DNA from 2 places in the Paenibacillus sp. FSL H8-0259 genome. Region 2 is predicted to be linked to the other one. Evidence: riboswitches for the same ligand, from Rfam matches in the RefSeq annotation. Region 2 holds a riboswitch; the other holds the start of a gene.
The links. Region 2 has a riboswitch for S-adenosylmethionine ahead of metA (homoserine O-succinyltransferase). Riboswitches for the same ligand answer to the same signal wherever they lie in the genome.

Region 1 (14,687 bases), 3.6 Mb from region 2:
CATGGAGAACAAGGAAAGCTATCCCGGGGTAGCTGTTGTGGAAGAAAGCGTCCGCCATTATGACAAGGATACAGTGGCAGTTCAGACGGTAGGCTATATGAAGCTGTTCCGTTCTACAGAGGACTATAATATATACAAGAATATCCGTAATGCCATGAAACAAACGGGTGCTGATCCCGGCCTGACTTACAGGGAAGATGAATTTGTCGGCATCTATGGTCTCGAACAGCAATATCAGCGCGAGCTTAGAGGCAAGAACGGTTATCAGACCCTCTCCGTTAATCCGCAGAACATGGCTGAGGAAGTCATTGCATCGGTTCCGCCTGTCAAGGGCAACGATATCTGGATGACGATCAATAAAAACGTGCAAATGAAGACAGAGCAGGCCATTCTGGATCAGATCCGCTGGCTGCATACCAATCCGGTCCAAGGCAAATATCATCCGGATGCCCTAACCGGGTATGCGGTTGCGATGGAAGTAGATACAGGCAATGTAGTAGCGATGGCCAGTATGCCGGACTATGATACGAATGTCTGGAATGCCGAGAAGCTGCTGCCGGAAGTATACGATAAGATCAAGGATAATTACCAGAACGGGACGATTAATGAGAATATCTCCGGCTTCTCAGGCAATGGGCTGAAGTCCTTGATTTTCCTGGGTTCCACAATCAAACCGTTAAGTGTGTTAATTGGTCTCAATGAAGGCTTATTCACCACCACCGATACGTATACGGACAAGGGAATCGCGTATTTCGGCAAGGATGACAGTTCCTCTGTAAGCAATTCCTCAGGGCACGTCCTGGGGCCGCTTGATCCGGCCAAGGCGATCCAGGAGTCATCCAATGCTTTTATGGTAGACTGGGTCGGCAATGCGCTCTATAAGAAGTATCAGAGTGAAGGAATCGCGGTATGGGACAAGTATATGAAGGCCTTCGGACTTGGGGTTTCGACACAGAGTGGACTGCCGGGTGAGAGTGCCGGAGTTGCCGATTATATCAACACGAAGCAAGCGGGTTCTGTCCAGGCGGCGTTAGTCTTTGCCTCCTTCGGTCAGAAAGGCAAGTATACCGCACTGCAGCTTGCCCAATATACAGCGACGCTTGCCAATGAAGGGGAACGGATCAAGCCGCAGCTGGTCAGCAGGATTACAGATGCCGGAGGCCATACGGTCAAGGAATTCGGACGGGAAGTTCTGGACAAAATTACGTTTGATCCTTCGTACTGGAAGGAGATCAAGCAGGGGATGAACACGTCGGTTAAGGTGTTTGACGGATTCCCGTATGATTTTGCCCGCAAGACAGGGACCTCTGAAATGGATGCGTACGGTGCGGTCCGTGACAACGGAGTCTTTATTGCTTATGCTCCTCGCGAGCATCCCAAGCTTGCTGTAGCGGTGATTATTCCGGAAGGCGGCTTTGGATCGAACAGTGCTGCACCGGTGGCCCGCAAAATATTTGAAGCCTATGACTCAGAATACGGGCTCGATGGAGTCCCCAAAAAAAATCTTCCGCCAGTAGAGCAGAAACAAGAGTCAACTGTGAACTAAGAGGTTTATATTATTTTTCCCGCTGAAACGGTGCTGTCCTTATCAAGGGCAGCCAAGCCGTTTCCACTTGAGATGTAGAGGAGTGAAAAACTGTGAGTGTTTTCCGAAAGCAGGCCTCTCCCCCGGACGAGAAGGACAGCAAGAGTTCGCTTGGCCTGCGGCTCAACGTGTTTTTCTTCAGCACGTTTGTAATCTTTTGCGTAATTATTATCCGTCTGGCTGTTGTGCAGTTTGTGGAAGGACCTAAGCTGACCGAGGTGGAGACCAGCCGGGATACCAAAAGTGTACCGCTCGCGTCCATCCGTGGTGCGATTCGCGCAGCCGGAGGAGAAGAAATTGCCTATTCGACCTCCGTTCAATCGCTGTATATCACCCTGACGAAGGAATATACGGCCAAAGCCGTGGATAAGGAGACCGGAATCAGTGCACTGAAGCCGGAATCTAGAGCTAACGCCTATGCGCTGGCAACCCGGCTGGTCGAGGAATTCGATAAACACGGTGATCCGGACGGCGAGAAGCTGACGGTGAATAATGTAATTACTTCATTGGATTTATATTTCAAAAAATATTCGGGTTATATGGCACGCAAGATCAAGTCCGGTCTTACCACCCAGGAAGTTGCTTATTTCATGGAGCATAAAAGCGAGTTCCCCGGTCTTGAGATTGTTGAAGAAGGCGTGCGGCATTATGACAAGGACACAGTTGCTGTGCAGACAGTCGGGTATATCAAGCCCTTCAAATCGTCCAGTACACTTAATATCTATAAGAACATACAGAACGCAATGAAGAAGATCGATGCCGATCCCGGCCTGAACTATAAAGATGATGAGTTTGTCGGCTTTGACGGTCTGGAGCTGCAATATCAGCGGGAGCTGCGCGGCAAGAATGGTTATCAGGTCATTTCAGTGAATCCGCAGAATATGGCCGAGAAGGTTGAAGAGGTTGTGCCGCCGGTCAAGGGTAATGATGTCTGGATGACGATTAATAAGAACGTCCAGCTCAAGACGGAAGAGGCCATTACGGAGCAGATCAGCTGGCTGCACAGTCATGCCGTTCAGGGCAAAACCCACCCCGATGCACTCACGGGTTATGCCGTAGCTATGGAAGTGGATACAGGCAATATTGTTGCCATGGCCAGTATGCCGGATTATGATACCAATGTCTGGACGGCGGAGAAGCTGGATTCCGATACTTGGAATAAAATTATGGGTAACTATCAGAATGGGACGATTACTCCGTATTCTTCGGGGATGTCCGGCCATGGATTCGGTTCTACCGTATTACTGGGTTCAACCATTAAGCCGCTGAGTGTGCTTGTGGGCTTGAACGAAGGATTCTTCAGCACCTCTTACCGGTACAATGATAAAGGGATCGCTTATTTCGGTAAGGATGACAAATCCTCCGTGCGCAATTCCTCCGGACATGTCTACGGTTCGATGGACCCGGCCAAAGCGATTGAGGATTCCTCCAACGTATTCATGGTGGATATGGTCGGCAAGAAGCTTTATGAGCAATATAAGGGCAAGGGGATTGAAGTTTGGGATAAGTATATGAAGGAGTTCGGCCTCGGTGTCTCCACACAGAGCGGGCTTCCCAATGAGTATCTGGGACAGATTAACTATACCGATATCAAGGCAGCGGGCAGTGCGCAAGCCGCACTGGTCTATGCCTCCTTCGGGCAGCAGGGCCGTTATACGGTGCTGCAGCTGGCACAGTACGCTTCCACGCTTGCCAATGAAGGTGTGCGCATCAAGCCGCAGCTGGTCAGCAAGATCACCGACTCTGAAGGCAATGTGGTCAAGAAGTTTGAGCGCGAGGTGCTGGATGAAGTAACGACCTTTGACCCGTCCTTCTGGAGAGAAATCAAACAGGGCATGAACAGTAAGGTTACTGCCTTTACGGATTTCCCTTATGATTTTGCCCGTAAGACAGGTACCTCCCAGCAGCTCGGTAAAGGTGAATTGCGTGATAACGGGGTATTTATTGCTTTTGCCCCGCGTAATAATCCTAAGTTAGCAGTTGCTGTGGTCATCCCTGAAGGCGGGTTTGGTTCCAACAGTGCCGCGCCGGTCGCGCGTAAAATATTCGATGCGTATGACTGGGAGTACGGGCTGGATGGCAACCCGAAGAAAAATGTAAAAACTGCAGATCCGGCCAACGGAGATGCCGTAAACACAAACTGACGAACCGCCGTAGCCTGATTGACAAATACACAGCTGCTCCCGACCGGGAGACATACAAGAATGGAGGGGTGGCAAATGATTGCCAAATACCGCCTGCTTGCATTGGATATGGATGGAACCCTACTGAATGATGAACAGAAAATTACCCCCAAAACGGTGGAATGGATCAAAAAAGCGATGAATGCCGGCGTACATGTCTGCCTGTCTACCGGACGTTCGTCCCGGAGTGCGATGCCTTATGCCGTGCAGCTTGGCCTCGAGACCCCGATGATTATGGTAAACGGAAGTGAAGTCTGGCGCGCACCGGGAGAACTGTACCGCCGGTCCCTGATGGATGTGGAACTGGTCAAACAGATGCATAAGATTGCCGAAGAGTTCGATATCTGGTTCTGGGCATATTCCGTGGATGAAGTATACAACCGCGACACCTGGGACGGCGAAATTGACAGCAGGGAATGGCTGAAGTTCGGTTATTCTACCGAGGATAATGATATTCGCCATAAGCTGCTGATGCGTCTGCAGGAGCTGGGCGGGCTGGAGATCACCAATTCCTCGCCGTTCAATCTGGAGATTAATCCGCTTGGCGTCAACAAGGCATCCGGCATTCTGGAAGTCTGCAAGCTGCTTGGCATTAATATGTCCCAGGTTGTGGCCGTCGGCGATAGTCTGAATGATCTGGCCGCCATCCAGCAGGCCGGATTCGGCGTAGCGATGGGCAATGCCCAGGAGACCGTTAAGCAGGAAGCCGATGCTGTTGTGGCTACGAACAATAATGACGGAATCGCGGAAGTGATCCAGAAGTATATTCTTGCGGAGGCCGGAACCTCGGCCGGTAGAATTTCTAAGCAGGCTTAGCTTACTTATCCTATCCAAAACAAAACTTGAGGAGTTGAAGGAATTGACGATCCTGGGTTGGATTCTGATCATTGCTTTGTTTGCAGTAGGGCTGGCAGGAGCGGTATATCCAATCCTGCCGGGCGCGCTGGCGATTTATCTGGCCTTCTTCGTATACGGCTGGTTCTTTTCCTTCCACTCCTTCGGCGCCTGGTTCTGGATTATCCAGACACTGATTGTAGTGGTCCTGTTCGTTGCCGATTATGTGGTCGGGGCCTGGGGAGTCAAAAAGTTCGGCGGCTCACGGGCATCCGTCATCGGCAGCACGATCGGCTTGATTATTGGCCCCTTTCTCATTCCGGCCTTTGGTCTGCTGATCGGCCCGTTCCTCGGGGCCTTTGTCGGCGAACTGATTGCCGGCTCGAAGCCCGGCAAGGCGGTCAAGGTCAGCTTCGGCTCCTTGCTGGGGCTGTTCAGCAGTACCGTAGTCAAGATCATTTTGCAGATTGTTATGGTCGTCCTCTTCTTTATCTGGATCGGACGGTATTAAATTTATTGTGAAGAAGGCGAAACAGCTTGTCCACCAAGAAAGAATCTTTTGTTAAAGGCACGCTTATTCTGGCTGCGGCCGCACTTGTGGCCCGCATCCTTGGACTTGCCCAGCGGGTTCCGCTGGAACATCTATTCAATGATATCGGGAATGCATCCTTTACACAGGCTAACAATGTGTATCTCCTGCTCCTTCCGCTGGCGACCGCCGGAATACCCAGCACGCTGAGCAAAATGGTATCAGAGCGTTATGCTCTGAACCGTCCGCATGAAGCGCAGCAGGTATACCGTGCCGCCCTTATTTTTGCAGCTGTTGTAGGTGTTGTAATGAGTACAATACTGTACATAGCCGCTCCGTATTATGCGGAGTACACCAAAGTTCCTGAGAGTACGCTGGCAATCCGGGCGATTGCCCCGGCGCTGCTGCTGTTCCCCGCAATCGCGATGATGCGCGGTTACTTCCAGGGGCGCAATAATATGATGGCCGGAGGTATCTCGCAGATTATTGAGCAGATTGCCCGGGTATCTACGGCAATTCTGCTGGCTTTTATTCTGCTGCGCCAAGGGTACAGCAACACATGGATGGCTGCAGGCGCTTCTTTCGGCAGTGTGCTCGGGAGCGTCGGCGCTTTCGGTGTCATGCTGTATTACGCAATGAAGATGCGCCGCAGCGAGGAGCAGATTGCTCTTTATGAATCGAATGAGGCACGCCTTCCGTTACTTGGAATTTATAAAGATATTTTTAAGCTGTCCATTCCAATTGTATTATCTTCGATCACAGTACCTGTTGTGAACTTTATCGATACTTCCTTTATTGTACCGCTGCTCAGCGGACGGATCGGAATGGAGGAAGCTACCCGGGCTCTGGGGATCTTCGGCAGCCGTGCACAGAGTATAGCGGGTATTCCGCCGGTGCTCTCCATCGCGCTTAGTACGTCGCTCATTCCGATTATTTCAGCGGCGTACGCCCGCAAAGATGAACAGCATCTGAAACGCCAGGTTACCCTGGCCATGCGTATTTCCATTCTTACCGGCACACCGATTGTACTCTCTCTCGTTGTGGCGGCATATTCTGTCAATGGACTGATCTTCAGCAGTCTGGACGGCAGCGGGATTGTAGCGATGCTGACGCTGGGCACTATTTTTCAAATCACTATGATGACTACGAACTCTATTCTGCTCGGAATGGGCAAATCGCGGATTTCAATGTATTACGTGCTAGCCGGGATTATCGTGAAGTTCGCTTCCAACTTCCTGTTCAGCCAGCTGTTCGGCATTTATGGCATCATCGGCTCTACGGCCCTGTGCTTCATTGTCATTACGCTGCTTAATCTGCGGATGCTCAAAAAGATCATTCCCTTCGAAATTCTCGGCAAACGCTGGGGCGGATTCTCAATCGCTGTACTCGCATCGGCCGGAATCGGTTATGGCCTCAATGAAGCGGGGATTATGCTGACTCATCTGATGCCGGCAAGACTGGCATTCCTGATTACATGTCTGGTCGTTGGAGCTGCCGTGGTTATCATTTACCTGGTGCTGTTGATTGTTCTGGGTGTACTGAGCAGCCAGGAAATCGCTGGTTACCCGCGTCCGCTGCGCAAACTGCTGAATCCTTTAATGAAGCTGCAGCCTGCGCACGTGCGTGCAAACGAATAAAGCTGTGATCATTGTCTTATTTTGTCTTTTTTATTTGACTTATTCCGTACATTTTGCTTCACTTAAAGAGAAGAGAATCATGGGTAACGGTTAGATGAGAAAGGATGGATAATAGATGAACAAAATTAGTTCTCCTGCTGAGTTTCAGGTGTCAATACAATCTCCGCGCTTAACGGTGGCGGTATTCAAGGCGGATTGGTGCTCGGATTGCAAATTCATTGATCCGTTCATGCCGGATGTGGAACAGAAATATAGTGACCGCCTTACACTCGTTGAAGTGGATGTCGATGCAGTAGGCGACGTCAGCCAGGAACAGAATATTCTGGGCATTCCGAGCTTTGTCGCTTATACCGATGGACGGGAACTGGTCCGATTCGTGAATAAGCTTCGTAAGTCCCGTGAGGAAATTGAGAATTTCCTGAATACGGCGCTGGATGTTTACCTTAGTATCCACAAGTAATGAAGCAGCACCGCTTTCGCCCTACCCGAGCAGAAGCGGTGTTTTTTTTCTAGAATGGTCTGCGGGCGCAATCATTATACTAATTCATTCCTATAAAAATGCGGGTGATAACATTGACGACCCTTCAATTAAAATGGCTTAGCTATATAACCTGCCTTGTTATGTTTCTGGCGCTGCTCGGCGGAGCGGTGGTTACCAAGACGGGTTCGGGACTGGAATGCGGGAATGAATGGCCGCTGTGTCACGGAAAGCTGATACCGGCTTATACCGTAGGCTCCCTGATTGAATATACCCATCGTCTGTTCAGCGGACTTGCGGGTCTAATGTCACTGGCTTCCATGTTTGCGTTCTGGCGTTATGCCCGTAAGCGCAGGGATCTGCTTACCTATGCCTTGTTAACCCTTATATTCGTAGTGGTGCAAGGCGGAATGGGAGCGCTTGCGGTAATCAAGTCGCAGTCTGCTGCAGTAATGGCTCTACATATGGGATTCTCGCTGATTGCGTTCGCCAGCTCACTGATGCTTGCGCTTGGAGCCAGACGGATCTACCTTTCTGGGGAAGAGAATAGCACTGCAGAACCGAAAGTTAGCAGGGGCTTCCGTAACTTAACCTGGTTTACTGCGTTATATTCTTATATGGTCGTGTATATTGGAGCTTATGTAAGCCATACCGATTCGCAGGGGGGCTGTTCAGGCTGGCCGCTGTGCAACGGGGAATGGATTCCCGAGCTGTCTGGCGGGGTGGGCATTGTGTTCATACACCGGGTTGCAGCGGCGCTGCTGTTCCTGCTGACTGCTATTCTGGGACATCTGGCTTTCTGGAAATACAAAGAGCTGCCGGAGCTGAGGGCTCTGGGTCTTGCTGCAGTGCTGCTCTGCCTGATGCAGGTATTCAGTGGAGCTGCTGTGGTTCATACGCTGTATAATGAACGACTGTACATATTTACCGCGTTGTCGCATATTTTGCTGATTGCCGGTTTGTTTGGGGTTCTATGTTATATGAGTGTCCGTGTCTGGCAATTAAGCGGAACGGACAAGAAGCGATAAGATTACCGTTAAGGGCATGGGGACAAGGTTCGGGCCCGGTTCGAGGAGGAACGCTTAGTGGGATACGGTAATTTGCGACAATGGATCGAACAGCTCCGCAGAGACAAGGATCTTGCTGTGATTGATGCTCCGGTTGATCCGCATCTGGAGCTGGCCGAGATTCACCGCCGGGTGGCCGGTGAGGAAGGCCCGGCGCTGCTGTTTACTAATGTACAAGGAACGCCGTTCCCGGTTGCAACCAATCTGTTCGGTACTGTCCGCCGGGTGAACAAGGCCTTCGGGACCCGCCCGGAACAGTTAGTGAAATCCATGACGGCAGCTATGGAAACGATGATTCCGCCATCAGCTGCCGGACTATGGAGAGAAAAGGGCCTGCTGCTTGACCTGATCCGAGCAGGAACCAAGAATATACCGCAAGGTGAAGCGCCGGTCCTAGGCATCTGCCGCAGCAGTAATCCGCTACAGGAATTACCCCGAATTACCAGCTGGCCTAAGGACGGAGGGCCGTTCATCACCCTTCCTCTGGTCTATACAGAGAGCATAACCAACCCCAAAGACCATAATCTCGGGATGTACCGGGTCCAGATTCATGATGACAGCACGACCGGCATTCATTGGCAAATCCATAAAGGGGGCGGCTTCCATCACCGTCAGGCTGAGCTGCTGGGGGAGACCCTTCCGGTCTCTGTCTTTATCGGCGGGCCTCCTGCCCTGATTGCGGCTGCTGTTGCCCCGGTTTCAGAGCGGCTTCCGGAATTGATGCTGGCATCCCTTATGCTGGGCGGGAAGCTCCCTATGGTGCAGGACCCCCTGGGCGGTCACCGCATTCCTTCAGAAGCTGAATTCTCCATCCGCGGGCGGGTGTCTCCGTTTGAGCGGAGACCGGAAGGTCCATATGGCAGTCAATCCGGCTATTATTCGCTGCAGCATGATTTTCCCGTGATGCATGTGCAGCGGATGTGGCACCGCAAGGACGCGATATTTCCGGCCACGATTACCGGCAAACCCCGCCAGGAGGATTATTATCTGAAGGATTATCTGCAGCGGCTGCTGGCTCCGGCCTATCCGCTAATGATGCCTTCAGTGAAAGCTCTGTGGGCGTACTCCGAATCCGGCTCGAACGCCTTGGCTTCGGCTGTTGTCAGGGAGAGCTATCCGCGTGAGGGACTGGCTTCGGCTTTCCGTATTCTGGGGGAAGGCCAGCTCTCCTTAACGAAATTCCTGCTCCTGACGAATGAACCGGTTGAGCTTACGGATTTCCCTAAACTGCTGGAAACCGTGCTTGAACGCTTTAATCCGGCATCGGATCTGGTGATCTTCGCTAACACCTCCATGGATACCCTTGACTATACCGGCCGTAAGCTGAATCATGGCAGTAAGGCTGTGATGATGGGCACCGGCAACCCGGTCCGTGAGCTGCCCAGAACCTATACGGAGGGTCACCTTCCAGCAATCACCGGCGCCGTGCCCTATTGCGGCGGATGTTTAGCCGTTTCCGGAGCATCCTATATAGAAGACCCTGAGCTTCCCGTCAGGCTGGCCGCTTCCTTCAAGGAGAAGGGCACAGCCTGGCCGCTGATTGTTCTGGTGGACGATGCTGCAGAAGCGGTGCGCACACAAACCTCCTTCCTGTGGACAGTGTTCACCCGGTTTAATCCGGCGGATGATATTTATGCGGAGACCCATGCACTGCGTAACGCAATCAGCTATTCCCTGCCGATTGTAATAGATGCCCGGATGAAGCCGGGGTACCCGGAGGAGCTGGTTCCGCATGAGGACACGGTTGAACTGGTGAACCGGAACTGGAACCGTTATTTCCCTCTTGTATAGATCTTAAGTATTCTGAGGAGGACAAATATGCTGCGGACATTACTGGGAGAGCCGCCCCGCGAGAACAGCGGGGTACTGGCCGAAGCCATGGACAACATGGCGAAGGTCGCCTCCATGCTGCGCAAGGAGATGAACACACATCAAGACCGTGACCATGAATACCGCAAGCTGGAGATATGGACACGCGGTCTGATCTCATCGCTGGACGAGCTGGAGCAGAGCTGGTTCGCCGCCGCCTTTTACCGGAAGTCGGTGGTTGCCGGTTATATGGATGATATGTCGCCCACGGAACAGGGAGAGTACGCCAGGTATGTGTATTTTTATAAGGACGGCTTCATCCGGGTGTTCTCCCTGCTGGACAAGCTGGGTACGGTTCTGAACAGTCTGTATGATCTGAATACAGGTAAAGTCAAAGCGCATTTCTCTTACTTCACAGTGCTTCGCCAATTTCAGCTGCTTCATGCGCACAACCCGCTGGCCAATGAGCTGGAGAAGATCAGGAACTCTTACCGCGAACCGGTGGAGAATCTGCGCAAACGGCGCAATGCCGAGATTCACTACATGAACGCTGAGATGACGGATGATCTCTGGCAACGCCATCAAGGGCTGCATGACAAAATCCAACTGGAGGATCTTGACAGTCATCTGGAGGATTTGAGGCAGAGCCTGGAGATGGTGTGCAAATCTTTATCGGCTGCCTTCAGGTACAGCAATGAGCAGTGGCACAAGAATAAAGCTGCATCCAGCCAGCGTTCAGAGCACGGACAGCCGTAAAAACTTACCTTTGACAAAGAACCGGAAACTTAATATACTTATGCAAGTATTTACTTCTAACATGAAACGGCATATATAACTTCATACTATAATCTTATCGAGAGCGGCGGAGGGATAGGCCCGATGAAGCCCGGCAACCGATTTGTACACAGCTTAGCTGCTGGCTACAAATGTCATGGTGCTAATTCCTACAATGCCGCTAGGTTTGCGGTCTTGGCAGATGAGACGGCATTGTTTACTTCACACACACGGCCTCTTCCGATCTGCACGGATCGTAAGAGGTCTTTTTTGTTATAAATTGCATGGAAGAAGGAGGACGGGGCGATTGATAGAGCTGAAAGATTTAACGAAAGTATACGGTAAGGGAAGCAAGGCCGCAACGGCGCTTTCCGGACTAAGCCTGTCGATTAAGAAGGGGGAGATATTCGGTGTGATCGGCCACTCCGGTGCAGGCAAAAGCACGCTGATCCGCTGCATTAATCTGCTGGAACGTCCGAGCGAGGGTGAAGTATGGGTGGATGGGGTGGAATTGACTGCACTCAGCCAGGGACAGCTGCAGGAGCAGCGGCGCAAGATCGGGATGATCTTTCAGCATTTCAATCTGCTCTCCTCCGCAACCGTCTATGACAATATTGCCTTTCCGCTGCGGCTGGCCGGAACCTCCAAGACGGAGATTGAGCGGAAGGTTCAGGATCTGCTGGCTCTAGTCGGACTTGAGGAGCACCGGAACAAATATCCGGCTCAGCTGTCCGGAGGCCAGAAGCAGCGGGTCGGGATCGCCCGTGCTCTGGCGAGCGATCCTGATGTTCTGCTGTGCGATGAAGCGACTTCAGCGCTGGACCCGCAGACAACGGATTCAATTCTGCGCCTGCTGCTGGATATTAACCGGAAATTTCACTTGACCATTGTGCTGATTACGCATGAGATGCATGTCATTCAGAGCATTTGCGACCGGGTGGCTGTCATTCATGGGGGCGGGATTGTGGAGCAGGGCGACGTTGCCCAGGTTTTTCTGAAACCGAGGCATGAGGTTACGAAAGAATTCATCCGCAGTGAAACTCAGGCAGACGGACCGCTGCGGCAAGCGATTGATGCTGTACATGCCGGATATACTAAGGCGGTCAAAATTACTTTTCTCGGGCAAAAAACGTACGAATCGACCCTTTCCCATGTGGCGCAGGGAACCGGAGTTAATTTCGCCATTCTGCAGGGAACCATTTCTACTATCAAGGATGTTCCTTATGGTCAGCTGATTGTCCGGTTTGAAGGGCCATCCGAAGCCGTGGAAGCAACACTTTCCGAACTTGCGGCTGAAGGCCTTGATGTGGAGGTGATTTCTTAATGGGCGGACTGGATTTTAGCGCGATTAACTGGGAAGAAATGCTTGATGCCACGGTCGCAACATTAAAAATGTTAGCTTTTTCAGGAATATTCACAATTATCCTTGGTTTACCGCTCGGAATTGTGTTATATTTATGGGGCAAGTCTAATAACACTATTATCAGGGCTGTTTACTCGGTATTATCGTTCGTCGTAAATATTCTGCGTTCGGTCCCCTTTATTATCCTGATGGTTGCCCTGATTCCGTTCAGCAAGTCGATTATGGGTACCTCGATAGGCGTACTTGGAACGATTCCGGCGCTGGTGATCGGCGCGGCTCCATTCTTCGCCAGACTGGTAGAGACCGCACTGCGGGAGGTTGACCGGGGGATCATCGAAGCGGCGCAGGGTATGGGAGCATCCACGGGACAGATTGTAATGCGCGTGTTGCTGCCGGAGGCTCGTCCGGGTCTGCTGGCCGGTGTTACGATTACGATTGTTACCCTCGTCTCGTATACCGCAATGTCCGGGATGATAGGCGGCGGCGGTCTGGGTGACCTGGCGATCCGTTACGGTTATTACCGTTATGAGAAGGAAGTCATGATTATCTCGGTGGCCCTGATGGTTATTCTGGTGCAGCTGCTGCAAATGGCTGGTGACCGGCTGGTAAGACATTTTACACGGAAATAAGGTATGTCCATATAGAGCCTTATTCATACAAATTATTGATTAGAGGGGGATTTACAGATGAAAAAAGTACTGCTCACATTCTTCAGCTTGACCATGATATTGGTGCTTGCAGCTTGCGGCAACAATAACGCGGCAAACTCTGCGGCTACAACGGCGCCAACGGAAGCTGCTGCTGCAGAACCGACCACTGAACCTGCTGCAGAACCCGTAACCCTGGTCATTGGAGCTTCTCCTGTACCGCATGCGGAAATTCTGAAAGCTATTGCCCCGCTGCTTGAAGCACAAGGCATTAAGCTTGAGATCAAAGAATTCACGGACTATATCCTTCCGAATACACAGCTTGCCGAGAAACAACTGGATGCGAACTTCTTCCAGCACAAGCCTTACCTGGATGACCAGAATGCCAAGAACGGCACGGATCTTGTATCTGTAACCGCGGTTCACGTTGAGCCTTTCGGCGCGTATTCCAAAAAAATCAAAGCGATCAGCGAACTGGCTGACGGTGCCAAGGTTGCCATCCCGAATGATGCCACCAACGGCGGACGCGCATTGATCCTGCTGGCTAAGAACGGTCTGATCAAACTGAAGGATGACACCAACATCACTTCCACCAAAGCTGATATCACTGAGAATACGAAGAAGCTTGAAATCATTGAGCTGGATGCAGCTATGCTGCCGCGTCAGCTGGACGAGGTAGATCTGGCGCTGATTAACACCAACTATGCGCTGGAAGCCGGCCTGGTTCCAACCAAGGATGCTTTGTTCATCGAGGGAGCAGATTCCCCTTACGCCAACCTGCTGGTAGCCCGTCCGGATAACAAAGATTCCGATGCGATCCAGAAGCTGGCTGCGGCCCTGAACTCTGCTGAAGCCAAAGCCTTCATCGAAGAGAAATATGAAGGTGCAATTATCCCTGCATTCTAAGCCTAAAGCTTAAGCTGAACAACTAAAGAGAAGACCAGAAATGCCCTGTCAGCCGGGAACGGTTAACAGGGCATTTCTGGCCTTTGGGAGGGATGGGTAAGTTTACCGGGAACGCGGCGGGTTGATCCTGCCTGTGAAATCCACTATAATAAAAAAAATCCCGGCCTTCTCAACGGAGGCCGGGATGATCTATGATACGGGATTAGAATACTTGAATAACTTCTTCCACGCCTTCTACTTCTTCAACAAGAGCGCGTTCGATCCCGGCTTTCAGCGTGATCGTGGAGCTTGGGCAACTGCCGCAGGCACCCATAAGCTTCAACTTAACGATGCCGTCTTCTACATCGATCAGTTCGACGTCACCGCCATCGCGCTGCAGGAACGGACGAAGTTTATCGAGCACTTCCAATACTTCATCGTACATGGTTGCACTTTGTACATTCTCACTCATTTCTCAATCACTCCTTTCGTATGTTTATTATAGTACAAAAAGTTAAAAAATAAAATGGTTAGCGCAGAATAGGGAGATCATCATGAGACCAATTATAGAATTTTGTGCCAGTAATATCGGACATGGTACAGAAAAGCTCAAAAATAAGCTGGAGCAAAACCCCGAATACGATGTGGTGGAGTACGGCTGTCTGAACAACTGCGGACAATGTTATCTGCAGCCCTTCGCCATGGTCGACGGGGAGATTATTGAAGCCGAATCCGCCGAAGGACTTGAAGAGGCGATTGAAGCAGCCATTAAAGAGGCTGAGGCATGGGATAGCCTTGAAATCGACTAAACCGCAGCCGTGGTTTGGTTGTCCTACCCGAAATGGCGCTTAGACATCCAGAGCACGCCGCTTTTGAGCAGGCGCGGAACACGGCCC
Region 2 (14,687 bases):
CGGATGAGCTTGAAAAATCTTTCGCCAAATAAAACAGCAGCACCCGTTGGCGCTGCTGTTCAATGTATACAGTGATTCTATCTGGCTGCTAAGGTTCCAAGATGCCTATTCCAGCTCGGTGCGCGCGGCCTCCAGTGCCTGCGTAAGATCAGCGATCAGATCGTCCACATGCTCGATGCCGACCGAGAAACGCAGCAGCCGGTCATCTACGCCAACCGCATCCCGGATTTCCGCCGGAATATCGGCGTGAGTCTGTACCGCCGGATAGGTCATGAGCGATTCCACACCGCCAAGACTCTCAGCGAATGCAATCAGGCGGATATGGCGGAGCAGCGGCTCCACGTATCTGGCATCCTTCACCTTGAAGGAGAAAATCCCGGTGTTGCCGGAGGACTGGCGCTTCTGGATTTCGTATCCCGGATGATCCGGCAGACCCGGATGGAAGACTTCGGCTATGGCCGGATGCTCCAGCAGATAACGGGCGATAGCCAGCGCATTACTCTCATGCCTCTCCATGCGCAAGGCAAGTGTTTTCATCCCCTTCATCAGCTGGTAGCTGTCGTTTGGTGCAAGGACAGCGCCCAGTGAATTATGCAGAATCGCCATTTCTGCAGACAATTCAGCGCCTTTGGTCACAATAAGTCCGGCAAGGACATCGTTATGTCCGCCCAGATATTTGGTCGCGCTGTGAACGATGATATCTGCTCCAAGCTCAATAGGGCGCTGGAAGAACGGGGTCAGCAGCGTATTGTCGACAATCGTGAGCAGCCCGTGGCGGCGGGCCCATGTACATACCACTTCGATATCCGTAATCATCATCAGCGGATTGGTTGGTGTCTCAATGAATACACCCTTGGTGCCCGGCTGGCGCGCAGCTTCCAGAGCATCCAGATCATTCGTATCCACATAGGAGGCGCTGATGCCGTATTTGGACAGAATCCGTTCCAGCAGACGGTACGTTCCGCCGTACAGGTCGAGCGAGACAACGAGATGATCACCTTGTCCAAACAAAGCAAACACAGTAGTCAGTGCAGCCATACCCGAGGCGCAGGCGAAGCCGGCATCTCCAGACTCCAGTACCGCTGCCGCATCTTCGAGCACAGAGCGGGTAGGATTTTTGGTGCGGATGTAATCAAAGCCCGTGCTCTGTCCGAGTCTCGGGTGACGGAATGCCGTCGCGTTGTACACCGGATAATTAATCGCCCCTGTCGCGGGGTCCTCCATCGAACCAATCTGTGCCAGTCTGCTCTCAATTTTCAGTTTCTCGTCCATTTCCATTGCCTCCTAAAAGTTTTGTGCGTGTAACCATTGCTTCTATATATAAATAATTTTTTTAAATAAACGCTCCGATATCGTAGGGTGTCTCCTGGTATACATAGTAATTGAGCCAATTAGCGAATAATAAGTTAGCATGGGCGCGCCAGACGGCCGGCGGTGTACGGGTGGGATCATCTTTTGGATAATAGTGCTTCGGAATCTCAATATCCATGCCCTTGGCGATATCGCGGTCATACTCCCATTTCAGGGAGAACGGATCATATTCTGAATGTCCGGTTACAAAAATCTGCTTGCCGTCATGCGCAGAAACCAGGTACACACCGGCTTCCTCTGATTCCGCCAGAATCTGCAGATCCGGATTATTCTCTATATCTTCACGGGAGACGTCGGTGTGACGGGAATGCGGCACATGGAATACTTCGTCGAAGCCCCGCAGCAGTTTCACATTATTATGGCTCAGCGTATGCGGAAACACTCCAAAGCATTTATCCGGCAGACTCACCTTACGCACGCCGAAGTGGTGGTACAGTCCTGCCTGCGCGGCCCAACAGATATGCATGGTCGAGGTTACGTTCTGCTTGCTCCATTCAAAAATCACTTTCAGCTCTTCCCAGTAGTTGACATCCTCGAACTCCATTTGTTCCACCGGAGCCCCGGTGATGATCAAGCCGTCAAAGCGGCGGTCACTGATTTCATCAAAGGTTTTGTAAAAGCTCTTTAAGTGCTCTGCCGAAGTATTCTTCGAGGTATGGGAGCTGGGATGCAGCAGAACAACGTCCACCTGAAGCGGTGAGTTCCCGATAAGGCGCAGCAGCTGCGTTTCCGTGGTTTCTTTGGTCGGCATCAGATTCAGGATGGCGATCCGCAAAGGACGGATATCCTGATGAAAGGCATGGCTTTCATCCATTACAAAAATATTCTCACCGGATAATACTTCTTTGGCCGGAAGACTGTCGGGAATTTTAATAGGCATTGCTGTTTCCACTCCTTAACTGAAATTAGGTTCCGCTTGGCGGTTAAATCTGATGTAAAACAACGAAAAAAGACCTTTCTCGGGCGAGAAAGGTCATATATCTGCAGTCATATGCGCCTCTCTCATCTGCCAGAGAACTTCCGCCGGACGAATAACGTCCTGCAAAGCTTCCGCAAGAATTAGCACCGTGCGTTCACACGCCGGTTGCCGGGTTTCATCGGGCTAGTCCCTCCACCTGCTCTTGATAAGATTTAGCTGTATTCAGTTGGGGTTATTCCAAAGCATCCGCGGATACTTTTCTTAAAATTCACTTTAAATCATGAACCTCCTTTTCGTCAAGTCCATACAATGCTTAAGGGGCCTGGAGAATGAAAAGAATTTCTCTTGAAAGAGCCATACCCCGGCGTTATACTAGACAAGTGTTTCAACCATAAACGGCGAAAAGAAGAGGTGAGAGAAGAATGGAAGGCGACCCGGGCTCGCGAATAAGCGTGCAGAAAGAACAACCACACAGGATTAACATCAGCTTGCCGGCGGCGGGGGCAGTTCTTCTTCATGCTCTCGGACCGTCTTTTGGCCTTCATCCATGATTGTACCACCGGCCAAGCTGATTTTTTCTCTGTGCTTTAATTAGCATATCCCTGGAGAAGACCAGGGACAGAAGGAGTGAATCAGATGAAAATCCGGCTGGTGAACGCAGGGGTTTTTACGACTATTGACAATATTGAGGATACACTTACCGCACCCGCTGAGGGTTTCTACTGGATTGATGCAGATGCCCAGGATCTTGTTGAGCTTCAGCCTTTGTACAATCTGCATGATCTGGCTGTCGAGGACTGTCTCAGTGAAGAGGATCAGCGCCCGAAGCTGGAGATCTATGAGAGCCATTATTTCATCGTAGTCAACAGCATCCGGTTTGATGACGAGGAAATCTTCCTCCGCGCGCTCAACGTATTCCTGGGCAGACACTTCATCATTACCGTTACGAAGCAGAAGATCCATGAGCTGCGCGTCCTGAAGCCCGTCCTGTGGGAGCAGGAGGTCAGTGAACCGGACCGTTTCCTGTACCTGTTAATCGACCTTGTGGTTGACAACTTCTTCTCGGTCGGTGACCGGATTGAAGCGCGGATCGAGAAGCTGGAAGAGGATATCCTCATGCACACCAAGAAATCACATCTCAGCGAGATCATCGGTCTGCGCAGTGAGATTCTCTGGCTGAAGAAGATGCTCGGCCCGCAGAAGGAAGTTATCAACACGCTCAACAAAAAAGACCTCCGCCTGATCGACGATCAGCTGCAGAAGTATTTCAGCGATATTTATGAAAATGCGGTCAAGATCTCTGAAACCTTTGAAACGTACCGCGATCTCATGGGCAACTTACGTGAAGCTTATCAGTCCAGTATTGCTAACCGCGCCAATGAAATCATGAGAGTATTTACGGCAATTACTACGATATTCATGCCGCTGACCGTTATTACCGGTATCTACGGTATGAACTTTGACAATATTCCCGAGACCCATTCCCAGTACGGCTATTATGGAGTCATCGCCGTCATGGTGACGCTCGGCTGCGGAATGCTGGTGATCTTCCGCAAGAAGGATTGGCTATGAAACTAAACGGACGAATACGCAGGACGAAGGCACCGGATACCTCTTGGTATAGGGAAGCCTTCGTCTTTTTGGTATATGGCGGCCACAAAACTACATGTGTCCGGCTGCGCCGGTATCCATGCCGGCAAACAACCGCTCCGTATCCTCGCGCTTGCAGAGCTGACGCTCCGGATTCATGACAGCTGCAGCTCCGGAGGCGATGCCGAACTGAACGGCTCTGCGCAGCGGCCAGCCCCGTTCCAGACTGTACACGAGTCCCGCAACCAGACTGTCGCCAGCGCCTACTACACTGAGTACAGGAACTTCAGGTGCCAGCAGATGCTCGCAGCCGTCTTTGGTAATCAGCAGCGCCCCGTCCCCGCCCAGTGAGACTACCACTACTTCCGTCCGGCCTTCTTCAATCAGCTGCAGTGCGGCTGCCTTCACTTCCTCATCACCGGTTATTGCATGCCCTACCAATTCTTCCAGCTCACGCGCGTTCGGCTTCAGCAGATATACACCGGCATCAGCCGCAAGCTGCAGCGCTTCGCCGGAAGTATCGATAATAACCCTGGCCTTCCAGGGCTTCGCAGCTTCAATGACACGCGCATAGAAATCAGCGGGACAGCCCGGGGGCAGACTGCCGCTGGCTACAAGATAAGCAGGTTTATCCGGCAGCGCCGTTAATTGCTCAAGACACTCCTTCCAGTCGCCTTCGATGAACCGCGGGCCCGGCATGTCGAACCGGAACTGCTGCCCGGTGGATTCCTCCACGACAATCAGATTCTCCCGGGTCTGCCCGCTGATCGGAATCTCCTGATGCCTTACGCCCTCCTGTTCCAGCATATGGTGCAGCAGTTGACCATGAAGTCCGCCTGAGGCATACAGTGCCAGCGAATCCCCTCCCAATCTATGGATCGCCCGCGATACATTCACACCGCCGCCTCCCGGTTTATACGAGGCTTCACGGCAGCGCAGCTTATGATCGGGAACAACCTTACTTATACCCGTACTGGCATCAACGCTAGGATTAACCGTCAACGTTACTATCATATGTCCCACTCCTTTTTAACTGCATACAAGTATAGTACCGCTAATCGCCCCTTTCTCCTAATAATTTGCAGGCACTGCCGGCCGCAGATAAAACCCTAAAGCGCACTTCCTCACGGGAAGGGGGGAAGCGCGCTTCAGGGTAAGCTCCGGGAAGAAGGCTGCTTCCTACAGGTTCGTCGCCAGCCCCAGACCGGCCGGCTGCTCCCGGCGGAAGCGGATACGGATCAGCCGCAGACGCTCATAGTACATATCGAGGCCTTCTGCGGGGGAGAAATCCTCGCCATAGGCCTTATAGAGGACGGGCTTCAGGAAGGTATCACCGATCAGCTCATAGGCTGTCCATATATTGTTCTGTTCCTGGGAAGTAACTTCACTGAGTTCAAGAGCAATGAGCTTCTCGACGGAATAACCGTCCTTCTCCAGTTCCTCCACAGCTTCAAGAACTTCACGGCGGGAGACCCCGCTGAGCCCCTTAAGCTGCTCCATTCCCTGCCCTTCTTCAATCCCCTGAAGCAGTACACGCCGCAGTCTCAGCCGCTCCAGCTGCTTCTTGTATTTCAGTTCCTTCTGTTTGTACAGCCAGGAAACAAAGCTCTCTTCGTCGATCGAATCACTTACCCAGCCCAGCGGATATTGATGCTCACGCTGCACACCGGAGGTAATACTGAGCCAGTCGGCGCCATATTGCGAGGCTTTACCTTCACCTACGCCGGGAATCTGCAGCAGCTCTTCCGCCGTATGGGGCAGAAATGCACTGATCATCCGCAGCAGACGGTTGCTGGCCAGGATGTAAGGTGCCTTGCGTTCGCTGGAAGCCTTCCCCCTGCGCCAGGAGCACAGCTCCTCATATACGGTTTCATTGGCGTACTGCTCACTGTAATACTGCAGCTTAAGCTGCTCCTGACCTCGGCTGTTAAGATGCTCATCTTCATGAAATACACCATCAATCAGGGGGCGGTAACCGTCTCCCATCTTCATTGCAAGCTCATGCCGGTACACACTCAGCATTTCATTCCATGAACCGCCTTCATACCATAAGCTGTCACCCATTTCCTGTTCTCCTGAGAAGTCGCGCCAGCCCAGGCGCCACACCCCCTCCTCCTCTCCAATCCACAATTGGGCAAATACCTCCTGATCCACACCTGACATTCTGGACAAACGGTTCATAAATACGATCTGCATATGAATCCCTACCTTCATCGTCTTACAGTATGCATGAGCTTTGTGCGGACCGGATTACCTGCCCCCGCCGATACCGTTTCAGCGGGAAAGATAAGGAACATTTATTGCACGGAGCCTATAAATTCTTATCTTTGCACAAAAAAAAGCACCTCTCCCACGAAAATCCGTGAAAGAGGTGCTTCCTCTTAAATGCTATACTGTTAAAACCTAGGATACCACATATTGCGAAACAGTCAATGCCTTTTTATAGGATATTCTACTGTCCGTCAAGCGCCAGCTTCGCAAGGCCAAGCGCACCGGAGAGTCCAGCATTATCCCCGAGCTGAGGAGGGACAATATAGCTGCCGATGGCTTCATTCAGCGCCGGATGCTGCACATATCCGCCAAGCAATTCCTGCAGCTTGGTATGGATCAGCGGGAAGAGCTGGCTCTGCTTCATCACGCCGCCGCCCATCACGATTCTCTGCGGCGATAGGATCAGCACATAGTTCATCAGGGCGTGGGCCAGATAGTGGGCCTCCATCGCCCAGGCCGGATGATCCGATAGCAGCTCGCCCGCAGGCTTGCCCCAGCGCTTGCCGATAGCCGGACCGGCCGCCAGACCTTCCAGGCAATCGCCATGATAAGGGCAGAAGCCTTCATAGTGATCTTCCGGATGGCGGCGGACCAGAATATGTCCCATCTCAGGGTGGGACAGCCCGTGGATCAGCTTCCCGCCGACCACTGCACCGGCGCCGATGCCGGTGCCTACTGTGATATAGAGGCAGCTATCCAGCCCTTGGGCTGCTCCCCAAGTGTACTCGCCCAGGGCGGCTCCGTTCACATCTGTATCGAAACCGACCGGAACATCAAGCTGCTCCGTCACGGCTCCAACGAGATTATATCCGCCCCAGTGGGGTTTCGGTGTGGTTGTAATATATCCGTAAGTAGGGCTGCCGATCACCGGGTCAATCGGTCCGAATGAACCGATGCCAATGGACTCCACCTCTTTAGCGGAGAAGTAATCTAATACCAGCCCCATCGTTTCTTGAGGGGTTGTGGTCGGAAAGCTCACCCGGTCGATAATCGTCCCGTCCTCATTCCCGATTCCGCATACAAACTTTGTTCCTCCTGCTTCAATCGCTCCCAACAATTTCACTGCAGCGTGCTCCCTTCTCCATTACCATCATTAAGTGATTGCTTCCAGACTTTGAAATTCAGCAGCATATAATCCAATCTATCCCCTGATAAAAAATAAGCCGGTAACCTGCCAGCAGGGTAATAAAGCGCTCTCTTGATCCTATTATACGAGGCTTACAGATGTATGACAAGCGGTTGACACACTGTATGCCGTTAAAAAAGATTATACAATTTGAGCCCTTTGTGGTCACTGCATAACCAATCAAAGACGGCTGTGGCCAGAATTTATTCTGATCCATCCCCCGATTAGTGGATTGAAGGGAAACAATAGACAGAGGAGCCGAATGTATGCGAAAAACCGAATACATTGCGTCATCGTCAAGCCAAACGGGAGAAATGTATGCGAAAAACCGAGTACATTGCGCCATCGTAAAGCCAAACGGATGGAATGTATGCGAAAAACCGAGTACATTGCGTCATCGTCAAGCCAAACGGGGGAAATGTATGCGAAAAACCGAGTACATTGTGCCATCGTAAGCCAAACGGGGGGAATGTATGTGAAAAACCGAGTACATTGCGCCATCGTAAAGCCAAACGGATAAAATGTATGCGAAAAACCGAGTACATTGTGCCATCGTAAGCCAAACGGGAGGAATGTATGCGAAAAAACTAAGTACATTGCGCCATCGTAAAGCCAACCGGGTGGAATGTATGCCTTGCTTATACTGGTTTTTTAGCATATAAAAAGAAGAACTTCCCAAAATCCCCAAAGATATAGCTTAAAAAACCAACATCCGAGAAAGAAAAGAGGTAATCCCCAGCCATCTATATCTATTAGAGTAGAAGAGATGGGGCTAAAGTTTGAGCCGCTGCTCCGCTTGCTTCTTCTGTTCCCGATAAGTGCGGCAGGCTTCCACCAGCCGCCCGGCGGCCGGGAAATGGGACGCCAAATGAATATGCGCATAAGCAGCCATAATGTTGCCGCTGATATACCCTTCCGGCTGACTCCCTCCTCTGCCTTTGCTCTCATAGGCATAAGTCCTGGCTTCGCCGGGAATGTAGCTCATGCCGGAATAATGGAATTCATGGCCGCGCAGTCGCCCGCCCTGCTTCAGCAGCAGGCAATCGTGAAGGGCTGTCACCTCACGGTACCCGAGCGCGGCGCGGCGTTCCTGCATTACGGTGTGCGCCGGAATGATCCCGGCCATCTCATGCACAGCGCCGGAGCGGTCGGTCAGGCTGCGGGCCAGCACCATGTAGCCGCCGCATTCCGCATACAGCGGCATTCCGTCTGCAGCTGCAGCTCTTACGCCGTCCAGGAAGAGCGAATTCGCTGCAATCACAGCAGCGAATTCTTCCGGAAACCCGCCGCCGATATAGATTCCATCGGCTTCCGGCGGGATTCCCTCTCCGCTCATCGGGCTGAACATAACCAGCCGCGCACCTGCGCGCTCGAGCAGCTCCAGATTGTCGGCGTAATAGAAATTGAACGCCGCATCCCGGGCTATGGCTATAACCGGCTGGACAGGACGGTGTGCCGGCCTGTTCGTATCCGCCGGCATTATCCGTGCTGCCGGTGAAGACAAGGTTGGCCCTGCTGACACAGGCCGCTCCTGTGATGCAGGCTCCATTGCCGGCGTGCTGCCCAAACCCGGAGTCTCAGTCGCCGTAAACCCCGGCATTCCCGGCTCCAGTATACCCGGGCAGCCCTGCGAGGGCCCTTGCGCCTGCAGCGCCGCAACCGGTTCCGGCGGATACTGCAATGCAGGCGCAGCAGCGGCAAGCTCCAGCAGCCGCTCCAGATCGGTGCCTTCCGCCAGCAGGTCGGCGGCATGCTCGAACAAAGGCTCCAGCTCTCCGCGCTCCACAGCGGGAAGCAGACCCAGATGCCGCTCCGGGATATCGAGACCACCGTCGCGCGGCAGCCAGCCGATGACCGGAATGCCGCAGGCCGCTTCAATCGCTGCCCGGACCATCCGGTAATGGCCCTCACTGCCGCAGCGGTTCACTATAACCGCAGCAATCCGCAGCTCCGGCTCCAGCTGCTGAAAGCCGAGCACAATGGCCGCAGCACTGCGTCCCATGCTGCGGACATCGACTACAAGCAGCACCGGACTGTCCGTCAGGATGGCGATTTCTGCCGTTGATCCGGTGAGTGCTGTGTCCTCTTTGCCGTCATACAGCCCCATCACACCTTCGATGACTGACAGATCCACATCCTCCGATACGCGCAGGAAATATTCCTGCAGATAGCTGCTTGAAGTCATCCAGGAGTCCAGGTTGCGGGAAGAACGGCCAGTGACTGCAGTATGATACGCAGGATCGATATAGTCTGGCCCGCATTTGAAGCCCTGTACCCTCAGGCCGCGCCGGGCAAACGCCCTCATCAGTCCCAGTGTGACCGTTGTTTTGCCGGAGCCGCTGCCCGTGCCTGCTACTACAAAACGCGGGCGTGTCTGCAAGAACGGCTCCCGGTCCTTCATTTCATTCCATGTCTCTCTCACCGCTTCTCCCCCGCTCTAACCGGCATAGACAACCCGCGCTACGGCGATTGTCACATTTCCGCTTTTATGTTTGCGCTGCAGGAGCACCTGCGCACCTGAAGATAACAGTGCGGCAGGCTCACAGACTCCGTACGCTCCGGTCGCTCTGAACACTACCTCCGAAGGATTGTCCAGGGTGACCGTGTTCAACTGGTCCGGTGAATACAACGCCAGCTCCCAGCCGTATTTGGCACAGAGAGCCAGCAATCCGGCCTCATCGCCCTTAATCCCGGCAGTAGCCACATTCCGCACACTGTAGAGCGATAGCCTGAGTTCTGCCAGCGTATGCAGCACTACAGCTTCAAGCTCTTCCGCAGTGGTTCCACGGTTACAGCCCAAACCGAGCACCAGGCTGCGCGGACGATAGACTACAGCGCATTCAGCAAGCACGGCCTCCTCCGGCTCATCTTGATCCGGCAGCCGGTCACTCACCACGATCGCTGCGCTGAAGCGGAAGCCGCTGCTTCGCAGCTCATCCCTGCTGGCGAATACGCGTACATGCTCCGGCAGCACTGCCTCCGGCGGCAGCCAGCCCGGCTCTCCGCTCTCCTGGACAAAAGCTACCGCTTCCCCGTTGACGAGCGCAGCACTGACACTTTTCATACCGGTAAAGCTGTCTGCGTGCCAGCCGTATTCCCGGCCAAGCAGATCCACAGCGAAGGTGCCTTGCACATCGGAAGCCGTTGTAATTACCGGATGACTGCCGAGCAGCCCGGCGATCTGCAGCGTCAGTCTGTTGGCCCCCCCGAGGTGGCCGGACAGCATGCTGATGACATGCTCCCCGCGCTCATCAATGACGATGACGGCAGGATCGGTTCTTTTGTCCTGCAGCAGCGGAGCAATCAGCCGGACCGCGGCGCCCAGTGAGAAGAACAGAATAACCCCCTCATAATCCCGGAAGAGCCGGGGGAGTAAATCTTTTACCGGCCCCTCAAAAAGCGATATCTCCCCAGCCCGCATCTCCAGCCCGCCGCTATACTTGGCATAACAAAAGACCTCCGTCTCCCCGAGCATCGCTCCCAGCTTCAGCGCCAGCCCGATGCCGTTTCGCGTGATCGCGACCGCTGCATACCGCCGCTTACTCACCAGAGCCAATTCCTTCCCGGCAGCCATGGGTAAATGCCTTGTCATAGAGCTTGGAGCGGTGCTGATCGCGGTCTGTCAGCCCGGGGTCCAGCGCCCAGCCGGCCAGGATCATGGCATGCATGGTGATGCCCGCTCCACGCAGATCTGCTTCCAGATTCTGCACCGTTGTCCGCAGAATCTGCTGATCCGGCCAAGTCGCCCGCTTCACTACAGCTACCGGTGTATCCGGGCTCCAGCCAGCAGCCAGGAATTCCCCGGTCACATGCCCGGCCAGGGAGGCACTAAGAAACAGCGCCACTGTACAGTGATGCTCAGCCAGCTTGCGCAGCTGCTCGCGCTCCGGCACCGGTGTGCGTCCTTCCGCACGGGTCAGAATTACCGTCTGTGTCAGATCAGGCACGGTCAGCTCTGCACCAAGCGCCGCAGCGGATGCAAAGACCGAGCTTACACCCGGCACGATTTCATAGCGGACGCCGCATAGCTTCAGCAGTGACATCTGCTCCAGAATCGCGCCGTACATGGACGGGTCGCCCGTGTGGACGCGGGCTACGCTTTTACCAGACTGTACTGCTGCCGCCATCAGCTCCACCTGCTGCTCCAGATCCAGCCCCGAGCTTCGCAGTACCTCTGCACCGGGCTTCACACTGTGGATCAGCTCCTCACTGACCAGAGAATCGGCATAGAGCACCAGGTCCGCTGAGCGCAGAATCCGGCTGCCTTTTACCGTAATCAGCTCAGGATCGCCGGGTCCGGCACCCACAATGTATACTTTAGGTTCGAGCACGATATCTGTCATTTGCTCACCACCATCAGACTTAAGTACTCCAGCTCCTTGCCCCGCAGATCCCGCGCATCGCGCCATACCGTTTCGTAAGGCGAGGTTACCTTGGTAACGACGGATGCTTTGCCGGACAGTCCCAGCTCATCCAGCACATCCAGCACCAGATCCAGCACCTTGGCCACCTTGAGGAATACCACCGTCTCGTGATGCAGCAGCGCTTCCTTCAGTGCCTCACGGTCATCTGTCGCCGGGATGATTCCCACCCGCTGATCTCCGTCCGCCAAGGGCTGCTCCAGGGCAGCAGCCGCACCCAGCACCGAGGAAATCCCCGGTATGGAGACGATCGGTACACCGGGATGCAGCTCCTGCATTAACCGGGCCAGGTGAATAAAGGTGCTGAACAGATTAGGGTCACCCTCCGTCACAAAAGCCACATCCCGGCCCTGCTTCAGCTCACTCCAGCACAGCTCCACAGTGCGGTTCCAGCCGCCTGCCAGCAGCACCGGATCTTTCGTCATCGGGAAGATCAGTCCGAGCATGATTTTCTCATCCGGCTTCACATGCATCTCGATGATTTCGTGGGCGTAGGATTTGCCGCCTTTTTTGGTTGCCGGGTAGGCAATCACCGGACATTCCCGCAGCAGCCGGCAGGCCTTGAGTGTAATCAGCTCCGGATCACCGGGGCCGACACCGACACCGTACAACGTCCCGATCGCCCGGGGAGTCAGCCTTTCCTCCAGCTTCAGCTCTTCCTCATCCATAGCATCATAGAGCGCACTTGCGGCCTGCATTGCCGCTTCTGCCAGCTGCGTTTCAGCGGCAATTCCTTCTCCCTCAGGTGCTTCCTGCCCGTCCACAGCCTGTACTGCCTGCTGACTCGCCTCCGTTACATGGGTCTTCATCGCGTATTCCTCCTTTGTTTCTGCTCGCTTCTTGCTTCCTTATATCTGAATATCTAATCTAATCTAATCTGATCTAATCTGATCTAATCTGTTCTGTTCTGATCAGCCTCAACTCTTCCGTCCACTAACCACATACACGGGATTCATACCCTCGAACCGGGTCATGCCGAGAATCGGCTTACCGCGTGATGCCTGAAGCATAGTTACCCCGCAATCCAGGCCTGCCTGCTTCAACGCCTCCATGCTTCCATATAGCGTCTCAATGGTGATCGCTCCAACGACAATCCGCCCTTCCGGCCGGAGTCTCGCGGCGCAGAGCGCGATAATATCCGCCAGCTCCCCGCCGCTGCCGCCGATGAACACTCCATCCGGATCCGGCAGACTCTCCAGGCCCTGCGGCGCTTTTTGATGTATGATCTGGAAATCGGCGCGGAACCTCCGGCGGTTCGCTTCCATGTTCGGCAGATTTTCCGCTCCCTTTTCCAGGGCATAGACCTTGCCGAGCCGGGCAATCCGCGCACATTCCGCCGCAACCGCACCGGAGCCGGAGCCGATATCCCATACCACCGCATCCTCGGACAGATTCAGCTCGGACAGGACGAGAGCCCGGACCTCACGTTTCGTGATGAGGCCTTTCTCCGGCTTCCGCTGCTGGAACTGCTCATCCGGATAAGCGAAGCCGCGCCGCAAAGTTGAGCCGGTTCCCGGCTTTCTGCGCAGGATAACTACATTCAGCGCCGCAAATTCACTGGTCTCCATCTCATCCAGCGTCCAGAAGCGGCAGATTTCTTCCGCTCCCCCCAGCCGTTCGCACACAAACGCTTCATATTCCATCATCCCGAACTCACGCAAATAAGCGGCAATTACCGCAGGCGTATTACTCTCGTCCGTTAGCAGAGCCACCTTGTGCTTGCCGTCTATGCGCTGGGCCAGTCCCTGGATGGGGCGCCCGTGCAGACTGATCAGCTCGGCATCCTGCCAGCTGTCCCCCAGCCGGGCAAACGCGAGCTGCACACTGCTATAGTGCGGAATAACCTCAACATGCTCCGGCCCGAACTTGCGGACAAGATACCCCGCGATGCCAAAAAAGAGCGGGTCCCCCGAGGCCAGAACCACGGTCCGCCGCTCCCTCCACAATCCCTCCAGCTTATCTGTAAAGGGCTTCAGCCCGCCTTGCAGAATGATTTTCTCACCGGTATATCCGCCAAAAAAATTCAATTGCCGTTCTCCGCCGAGCAGCACCTCACTGTTATTCACTTTGCTTAAGCTATCCGGTGTCAGGCCGCCGGCGCCATCCTCACCGATACCGATAACATAGATCAGGTTACCCACAGATCTCCGCCCTTCCCAGCACTCGGCCCTTCATCGTCATCAATACCATTTCCACAACCATGCCCCCGTTCATATGCTTCAGACTTTGTTCACAGGCATGCCGGCACAGGCTCTCAAAAAAAGCGGAATTCCCAGCCTCGGTCATCATATCCACCACCTGCGAGGCAGTATTGGCGGCGGCAATCTCCTTCACCTGCTTGTCATCTGCCCCGGCCTCCGCCGCCACGGCTGCCAGAAATCCGAAGTCAACAGGTGCGTTCTTCGAGTGGATCAGCATGGCACCTTGAGCGACCTTGGAGAATTTACCGGCCATGCCCACAAAGGTAACTTTCTTGATCCCATAGGCCTTGGCATGCTCCAAAGAGAAGCCTACATACTCCCCCATTTGGATAAAAGCTTCCTCCGGAAGCCCGGCAAACATCGCCATCGCATATTTCTCACTGCTGCCGCCGGTGGTCAGAATAATCTGCCCGTTCCCCGTCGCGGCCGCAACCGAAATCGCCTGGACCACACTCGCCTTGTAGGCTTCGGTGGAGAACGGGGTAACCACGCCCCGCGTGCCGAGGATAGAAATGCCGCCGATGATGCCGAGCCGCGGGTTCAGCGTTCTTAGGGCAATCGCTTCGCCTTCCGGCACGCTGATGACCACCCGCATCCCCCGCGCCGCGCCATGCTCCTCCAGCACACCGGACACCGCCTCCAGTATCATCCGCCGCGGCACCGGATTAATCGCCGCTGCTCCGACGGGCACCGGCAGCCCAGGCTTCGTCACCCGGCCGACGCCACGGCCGCCGTCGATCTCCACACCGGGGTGATCCAGCCAGCTCACCGCTGCTTCAATCCAGGCC

Region 1: it holds a riboswitch for S-adenosylmethionine, as region 2 does, so the genes downstream of both, NSU01_RS29865 (methionine ABC transporter ATP-binding protein) here and metA (homoserine O-succinyltransferase) in region 2, are expected to answer to the same signal.

The regions. Positions count from the first base shown of each region.
Region 1 is NZ_CP150147.1:6,971,795-6,986,481, reverse strand. Features, by position in the region: gene NSU01_RS29910 (penicillin-binding protein 2) at 1-1,546, shown strand, start outside; gene NSU01_RS29905 (penicillin-binding transpeptidase domain-containing protein) at 1,639-3,729, shown strand; gene NSU01_RS29900 (Cof-type HAD-IIB family hydrolase) at 3,805-4,584, shown strand; gene NSU01_RS29895 (DUF456 family protein) at 4,628-5,113, shown strand; gene NSU01_RS29890 (polysaccharide biosynthesis protein) at 5,140-6,768, shown strand; gene NSU01_RS29885 (thioredoxin family protein) at 6,884-7,228, shown strand; gene NSU01_RS29880 (COX15/CtaA family protein) at 7,342-8,274, shown strand; gene NSU01_RS29875 (UbiD family decarboxylase) at 8,332-10,104, shown strand; gene NSU01_RS29870 (Cthe_2314 family HEPN domain-containing protein) at 10,132-10,878, shown strand; SAM riboswitch class I at 10,970-11,105, shown strand; gene NSU01_RS29865 (methionine ABC transporter ATP-binding protein) at 11,204-12,220, shown strand; gene NSU01_RS29860 (methionine ABC transporter permease) at 12,220-12,888, shown strand; gene NSU01_RS29855 (MetQ/NlpA family ABC transporter substrate-binding protein) at 12,946-13,812, shown strand; gene NSU01_RS29850 (NifU family protein) at 14,015-14,263, opposite strand; gene NSU01_RS29845 (YuzB family protein) at 14,346-14,600, shown strand; gene NSU01_RS29840 (NAD(P)/FAD-dependent oxidoreductase) at 14,624-14,687, opposite strand, start outside.
Region 2 is NZ_CP150147.1:2,292,806-2,307,492, reverse strand. Features, by position in the region: gene NSU01_RS09775 (aminotransferase class I/II-fold pyridoxal phosphate-dependent enzyme) at 106-1,272, opposite strand; gene metA (homoserine O-succinyltransferase) at 1,334-2,251, opposite strand; SAM riboswitch class I at 2,371-2,502, opposite strand; gene corA (magnesium/cobalt transporter CorA) at 2,927-3,862, shown strand; gene NSU01_RS09760 (1-phosphofructokinase family hexose kinase) at 3,953-4,894, opposite strand; gene NSU01_RS09755 (HRDC domain-containing protein) at 5,060-6,076, opposite strand; gene NSU01_RS09750 (ROK family protein) at 6,333-7,214, opposite strand; gene NSU01_RS09745 (cobyrinate a,c-diamide synthase) at 8,050-9,678, opposite strand; gene NSU01_RS09740 (cobalamin biosynthesis protein) at 9,715-10,752, opposite strand; gene cobM (precorrin-4 C(11)-methyltransferase) at 10,817-11,611, opposite strand; gene cobI (precorrin-2 C(20)-methyltransferase) at 11,617-12,366, opposite strand; gene NSU01_RS09725 (bifunctional cobalt-precorrin-7 (C(5))-methyltransferase/cobalt-precorrin-6B (C(15))-methyltransferase) at 12,616-13,839, opposite strand; gene NSU01_RS09720 (cobalt-precorrin-5B (C(1))-methyltransferase) at 13,832-14,687, opposite strand, start outside.